3 regions of the Amycolatopsis sp. NPDC114478 genome follow, and region 1 is predicted to be linked to each of the others. Evidence: riboswitches for the same ligand, from Rfam matches in the RefSeq annotation. Region 1 holds a riboswitch; each other region holds the start of a gene.
What was found. A riboswitch is a leader RNA that binds a small molecule or an ion and turns the genes downstream of it on or off. The one in region 1 is predicted to bind S-adenosylmethionine.

Region 1 (2,191 bases):
CTGCGTGGCCCGACCGGGTGAGCTGGCCCGTCCGAGGCGCGAGTCGGCGCTGCTAGCTGCGGCTGCGCAGCCCCCGCCGCATGAGCTGAGCCGCCAAGCGCGCGGCCGCCGCACCCTGCGCGGCCCCCTGAACCGCGCCTTGTCCGGTCCCTGTCCACTCTCCGCGCCGACCTGGTGATCTTTTCCCGCAAGGGTGATCTTCCCCGTCCGGAATCTTCCCAATGATCCAACCTTTGGCCTACTCTCCGCCCGATCCGGTTAGTTCGAATGGGTGAGCGTTAAGCCAAAGGAGTACGCACGGTGACGAAACTGCACACTCGCCGGACGGTTCTCGCCGTCGCGATGACCGCGGCCCTCGGCTTGCTCGGCGCGCCGGCCGCGATCGCCGAGGTGGCTCCGTTCCCGGCACTCGCCCTGCCGTTCAAGGCCGGTCAGCAGGTCTACTCCGCCGGCATCCACTCCGACGACGGCAGCACCGGCGTCAAGAACGCCATCGACTTCAGCCCGGCCGACCGGACCGTGCGCGCACCTCTGGCCGGGACCGTCCACCTGCAGCACTGCGCCGGTGGCGACTGGGTCACCATCGACCACGCCGGCGGCTGGCGGACCGGGTACTACCACATGGAAGGCATCAAGGTCACCGACGGTGAGCACGTCGAGGCCGGGACCGTCCTCGGGTCGACCGGCAACGCGCTCCCGTGCGGCGGCAGCAGCACCGGCGCCCACGTGCACTTCACGCTCTGGACCGTGCCCGACGCCGCGAACTGGGACGGCAAGTCCTTCGCGGAGGTCTCGACGGCCGTCGCCCAGGCCGATGGCGAGCCCGTCGACGGCAAGACCATCGGTGGCTGGCGCTTCACCGCGGGAGCCGAGCAGTACACCGGCACCGCGACGCACCTCGCGGACAACGCCATCACGCAGCTCCCGGGACGGTTCCGCGCGAAGCTCTGAGGCCTCACCGTGTGTGAGCGGCGTCTCAGAATGTGAGGCGGGGGTTGGCCGCCGGCCGCGTTCTCGGTTACCTTCGGGCTCAGGTCATGAGTGCCAGCGCGAAGCCCCGGCTTGCTGGCCGGCAACCCTCCTACCGCGGTGGGGTGCCCCGGGTGAAGACCGGGCCGGTCGCGCCGTGCGACGGGCAAGCGCGGGCCCCTCGCCGGGGTCCCCCGGACCGCCGAGGAGGCACCGATGACTCTCGCCATCGACCGCACCAGCACGACCACCCTGGCCGCCGTCACCGCGAAAACCGTTGTCACGCAAGACATCCCGACCGTCGCGGGGGCCGCCCTGCGCGTCCCGCTCGTCACGGGCGAGACGATCGGCTACGCCAACCTCGACCACGCTGCGAGCGCCCCTTGTCTCGACGCCGTCCGCGCGAAGGTCGACGAATTCCTGCCCTGGTACGCCAGCGTCCACCGCGGCGCCGGCTTCGCGTCCCAGGTCTCCACCAAGCTCTACGAACGCACTCGCGACGTCCTTCGCCGTTTCGTCGACGCCCGCCGGACCGACACCGTCGTGTTCACCCGCAACACCACCGACTCCTTCAACCTGCTCGCCCGCAGCCTGCCGCGGCACACCACGGTGGTCGTCTTCGACACCGAGCACCACGCCGCGCTGCTGCCGTGGCAGGGCCCGAACGTCCGGCGGATCCCGACCCCGCGCACCCGCCTCGCGGCAGTGTCCGCTGTGGACGAAGCCCTCGCGGATGCCCCGCAGGGACCGCGATTGGTCGTCGTCACGGGAGCGTCCAATGTGACCGGTGAGCTGCTCCCCGTCGCCGAAATCGCCGCCGTGGCGCGCAGGCACGGCGCGCGCATCGCGCTCGACGCCGCCCAGCTCGCCCCGCACCGCCGGATCTCGATCAAGGACCTGGACGTCGACTACGTCGCCCTGTCCGGCCACAAGCTGTACGCGCCCTTCGGTGCGGGCGCCCTGATCGGGCGCGCCGACTGGCTGCGCGCCGCCCGGCCGTACCTCGCCGGCGGCGGCGCGACCAAGCTCGTCACCGAGGACGCCGTCGTCTGGAACACCGGGCCCGAGCGTCACGAAGCCGGCTCGCCCAACACCGTCGGCGTCTACGCGCTCGGCGTCGCGTGCGAAACCCTCGGCGAAAACTGGGCCGCGATCGCAAACCACGAGCAGGCCCTGCTCACCCGGCTGCGCAAGGGACTCGAAGGCATCCCGGGCTGCGCCG
Region 2 (2,191 bases), on a different contig from region 1:
ATGTGGTTCTCGACCGCGTCGAGGGTCTTGAGGCCGTCGCCGGTGATCAGGAGGACCGTCTCGGCGTCCGGGTCGAGCTTGCCCGTCTCGACCAGCTTCTTCGCCGTCGCCACGGTGACCCCGCCGGCGGTCTCGGTGAAGATGCCCTCGGTGCGGGCCAGCAGCCGGATGCCCTCGACGACCTCTTCGTCGGTGACGTCCTCGATCGCGCCGCCGGTGCGGTTGACGATGTCGAGGACGTACGGGCCGTCGGCCGGGTTGCCGATCGCCAGCGAGCGGGCGATCGTGTCCGGCTTCACCGGCTGGACCACGTCCTGGCCGGCGCGGAAGGCGGCCGACACCGGCGAGCAGCCGGTCGCCTGCGCGCCGAACACCTTGTACGGGCTGGCGTCCACGAGACCGAGCTGACCCAGCTCGCGGAAACCCTTGTCCACCTTCGTCAGCTGCGAACCGGAGGCGATCGGCACGACGATCTGCGGCGGGATGCGCCAGCCGAGCTGCTCGGCGACCTCGTAGGCCAGCGTCTTCGAGCCCTCGGAGTAGTACGGCCGGACGTTCACGTTCACGAACGCCCACTTCGGGTGCTCACCGGCCAGCTCGGTGGCGAGGCGGTTGACGTCGTCGTAGTTGCCGTCGACGGCGATCAGGTCGCCGTCGTACACCGCGGTGGTGAGGATCTTGGCGCGCTCGAGGGTCTTGGGGATCAGCACGACCGACCGCCAGCCGGCGCGGGCCGCGGCGGCGGCCGTCGCGTTGGCCAGGTTGCCGGTCGACGGACACGCGAGCACCTCGAACCCGAACTCGCGGGCCGCGGCCAGCGCGACGGCGACGACGCGGTCCTTGAACGAGTGCGTCGGGTTGCCGGTGTCGTCCTTGACCCACACGCGCTTGAGGCCGAGTTCCTTGGCCAGGCGGTCGGCGCGGATCAGCCGGGTCGCGCCGGGCTCGGTGTTCGGGATCTCTTCGACGTTGGACGGAACCGGGAGGAGCTTCTTGTAGCGCCAGATGTTCTTGGGGCCGGCCTCGATGTCTTCGCGGCGGACGCGGCCGAAGTCGTAGGCGACCTCGAGCGGCGAGAAGTCCTCGGCGGAGACGAACTCCGGGGCGAGCGGCTGCCGGTGACCCTCTTCCTTCGACACCAGTTCGACGGCGGGACCGAGATCCGGGGTCTTCGTGGTGGAGGTCGTGCCGAGGGTTGCGGTCATCGCGAGGTTCCTTTCCTCATCTGCCCCGCCGAAGCGGGCCGGAATTGGCACCGTGGTCGTCAGCTACCCCGCGATCGCGGGATGACAGGCTGTACGCCGGTTGCCGGGGCTTCGTCGGGCCGTTCCCTCTGCCCCTCTGGATGAGCGGTATTCGGTTGTCGGTGCGCGCGAACGAGCGCGCCGCCTCGAGGACACCGTACGACATGGCGCTCACGCTGTGCCATGCCGGCCGCCCGACATCACCGGAGAGGGCGCACGACACCGCAAGTGAGAGGATCCTCGGGTGACCGCGCAAGCCACCGCCCCCGCCCCGCTGCACCTGGTGCTGGGCGAGGAAGAACTGCTGATCGAGCGGGCCGTCCGCGAGACGCTCGCCGCCGCCCGCGCTATCGACGCGACGGCCGAGCTGACCCGCGTCCGGGTGTCCGAACTCACAGCCCCCGAGCTGGCCGAACTTGTCAGCCCGTCGCTGTTCAGCGAGGGCCGCGTGATCGTCCTGGAGTCGGCGCAGGACATCTCGCAGGAGCTGGCCGACGCCGTGGCGTCGTACCTGAAGGACCCCGCGGACGGCATCGTGCTGGTCGTCGTCCACACCGGCGGCGGCCGCAGCAAGGCGGGCAAGACGCTCCCCGCGTCGCTGAAGAAGGCCGGTGCCGAGGTCACGGAGTGCCCGAAGCTGACCAAGCCGGCGGAACGCGAGCAGTTCGTGCGGCACGAGATCCGCCGCGCGGGCGGCAAGATCGACCCGGCGGGGGTCGCCGCGTTGATCGACGCGGTGGGCTCCGACCTGCGAGAACTCTCGTCGGCGGCGAGCCAGCTGGTGGCCGACACGGGCGGGACGGTCGACGCCGACGCGGTCCGCCGCTACCACCGCGGCCGCGCCGACGTGACGGGCTTCGCGGTCGCGGAGAAGGCGGTGAGCGGCGACCGCTCGGCGGCGCTGGAGTCCCTGCGCTGGGCGATGCAGCTGGGCGTCCCGCACGTCC
Region 3 (2,191 bases), on a different contig from region 1:
GGACAGCGCTTCGACCGCGCGCCACGCCAGGTTTTCGGGGCCGGTCGGGACCGTGCCCTCGCCCTCGCCGTAGATCTCCAGCCCCGGCTCTTCGGTGACGGCGACGGTCACCTCGTCGGTCAGCGACAGGGCCTGGAACACGGTCACCAGCTCGTGGTAACCGTCTTCGCGCAGGTCGTCGACCGCCAGGTGCAGGTTGACCTTGGCCGGGACCCGGACGGTGACTGGGGGCGGAACTACGGCGAGCACCCGACCAGCCTACGTGCCCGCGAAAACGCCCCGATGCGACGTGCGCATCGGGGCGTCTTCGAACTCGAGGTCAGGCCGCGACGCCCTGGGGGCCGCGAGCGGTGTGCGTCACGTGGCCGCCGCGCTCGGCGACCCACGCCAGGGCCGCGTCGGCGCGCTCGCCGCGGACGCCCAGGCGGAAGCGGCCGACCGGGGTGTCGCCGATCCGGGTCAGGCCGCCGCCGATGGTGGCGAACTCGACGTCGAACCGGCCCGCGGCCTCGGGCAGCAGCGCGCCGACCGACGCGAAGCCGACCAGCACGACGTCGACCGAGCGGTCGTAGCGCGCCGACTGCGCGCGGGTGGTCTCGATGGCGGGCAGCAGCGCCTGCGCGGTGCGGCTGGCCGGGTTCGAGATCAGGTCGAGCACGGTGCCGCGCTCGATGACCGTGCCGTCTTCGAGCACCGCGACGTCGTCGCAGACCCGGCGGACCACGCCGGCGTCCGGCGTCGTGATGACGACGGTGGTGCCGAGCTCGGAGCGGGCGCGGTCGAGCACGGTGAGCACCGAGCCGGCCTCCTCCGGGTCGATGCCGGCGGTCGGGTCGTCGGCCAGGAGCACGGCCGGCGCGGCCGCGAGGGCCTTGGCGACCGCGACGCGGCGGAGCTGACCCTCCGACAGCTCGCCCGGACGCTGCGTCGCGCGCTGCGTCAGGCCGACCAGGTCGAGCAGCGAGCCGACCCGGCTGCGGCGCTGCGGGCCGTCGACGCCGAGCTGCTCGAGCGGGGAAGCGATGTTGCCGGCGATGGTGCGCTCGGCGATCAGCTCCGGCTTGGTCGAGACGACACCGAGCTGACGGCGGATCTCGCGCAGGCGGCGGCCGTCGAGGGTGCCGGTGTTGAGGCCGTCGAGCCGCACGACGCCGCGGTCGGGCCGCTCCTGCAGCGCGATGCAACGGGCCAGGACGGACTTGCCGGACCCGGCCGGGCCGACCACGCCGAACAGCGAGCCGGCCTGGACGTCGACGCTCACGTCCCGCAGGGCGACGACCGAGTTTCCGTTGGTGGCAAAGGTTTTGGACAGGTTTTCGACGGTGATCACGAAGGCTCCAGAAAACGGGGTGCGCGCGGTGCGCGGCACCCGGCCGCAAGCAAAGTCCGTCCTGTGTGGACGGTGCGTGAAGAAGAGGTGGACCGGCTACGACAAGCTCAGTGGGAGCGTCGACATGCGGTCACGGAGCGGCGGCCTTCGTCGACTACGCGACGCCTGGTCAGGAGCAGGGGGCGAGCTACCCTCTTCATCGGAAACGGCCTCCATCGGTCCTGGCGGTAGCACCTGCCCTGCGGAGGGTGGTTGCTGCGACTTCGGCGAGCCAGGTCTCTCAGTCGCTCGGGATGGACGCTTCCGAGTAAAGCCGATCCCGAGGAGCGAAAGCAAGCCTGTTGGCCCAGATCACACGAGTGGAGGTGTCCGAATCGCGGGATCGCACGGCAAGAGGCGTATTTTCACCCGGCCGCGTTGACTTCCACTGTGGACCTGCTAACGGACCGCGGCGAGGCGGGCGAAGTCCTGCACGGCCAGCTGCTCACCGCGGGTCTTCGGGTCGATCCCGGCGGCCGCGAGCAGCTCGCCGGCCCGCTCGGCGGAGCCCGCCCAGCCGGCGAGCGCGGCGCGGAGGGTCTTCCTGCGTTGTGAGAAGGCGGCGTCGACGAGGCCGAAGAGCCGATCGCGGTCGTCCGACGCCGGAGCGTCACCGCGTTCGAAGGCGACGAGCGCCGAGTCGACGTTCGGCACCGGCCAGAACACCGACCGCGGCACGGCGGCGACCTTGCGCGCCGGGCCGTACCAGGCGAGCTTGACGCTGGGGACGCCGTAGATCCGGCTGCCGGGGCCGGCGGCCATCCGGTCGGCGACCTCGGTCTGCACCATGACCAGGCCCTTGGCGAGCGACGGCACCTCGGC

Region 2: it holds a riboswitch for S-adenosylmethionine, as region 1 does, so the genes downstream of both, thrC (threonine synthase) here and ACZ7OH_RS22340 (aminotransferase class V-fold PLP-dependent enzyme) in region 1, are expected to answer to the same signal.
Region 3: it holds a riboswitch for S-adenosylmethionine, as region 1 does, so the genes downstream of both, ACZ7OH_RS28860 (methionine ABC transporter ATP-binding protein) here and ACZ7OH_RS22340 (aminotransferase class V-fold PLP-dependent enzyme) in region 1, are expected to answer to the same signal.

The regions. Positions count from the first base shown of each region.
Region 1 covers NZ_JBVKDO010000007.1:389,663-391,853, forward strand. The annotation lists gene ACZ7OH_RS22330 (hypothetical protein) at 1-21, shown strand, start outside; gene ACZ7OH_RS22335 (M23 family metallopeptidase) at 301-951, shown strand; SAM riboswitch class IV at 1,034-1,148, shown strand; gene ACZ7OH_RS22340 (aminotransferase class V-fold PLP-dependent enzyme) at 1,186-2,191, shown strand, end outside.
Region 2 covers NZ_JBVKDO010000017.1:202,706-204,896, forward strand. The annotation lists gene thrC (threonine synthase) at 1-1,205, opposite strand, end outside; SAM riboswitch class I at 1,219-1,352, opposite strand; gene holA (DNA polymerase III subunit delta) at 1,489-2,191, shown strand, end outside.
Region 3 covers NZ_JBVKDO010000011.1:211,013-213,203, reverse strand. The annotation lists gene ACZ7OH_RS28865 (4-(cytidine 5'-diphospho)-2-C-methyl-D-erythritol kinase) at 1-249, opposite strand, end outside; gene ACZ7OH_RS28860 (methionine ABC transporter ATP-binding protein) at 320-1,330, opposite strand; SAM riboswitch class I at 1,540-1,630, opposite strand; gene rsmA (16S rRNA (adenine(1518)-N(6)/adenine(1519)-N(6))-dimethyltransferase RsmA) at 1,769-2,191, opposite strand, start outside.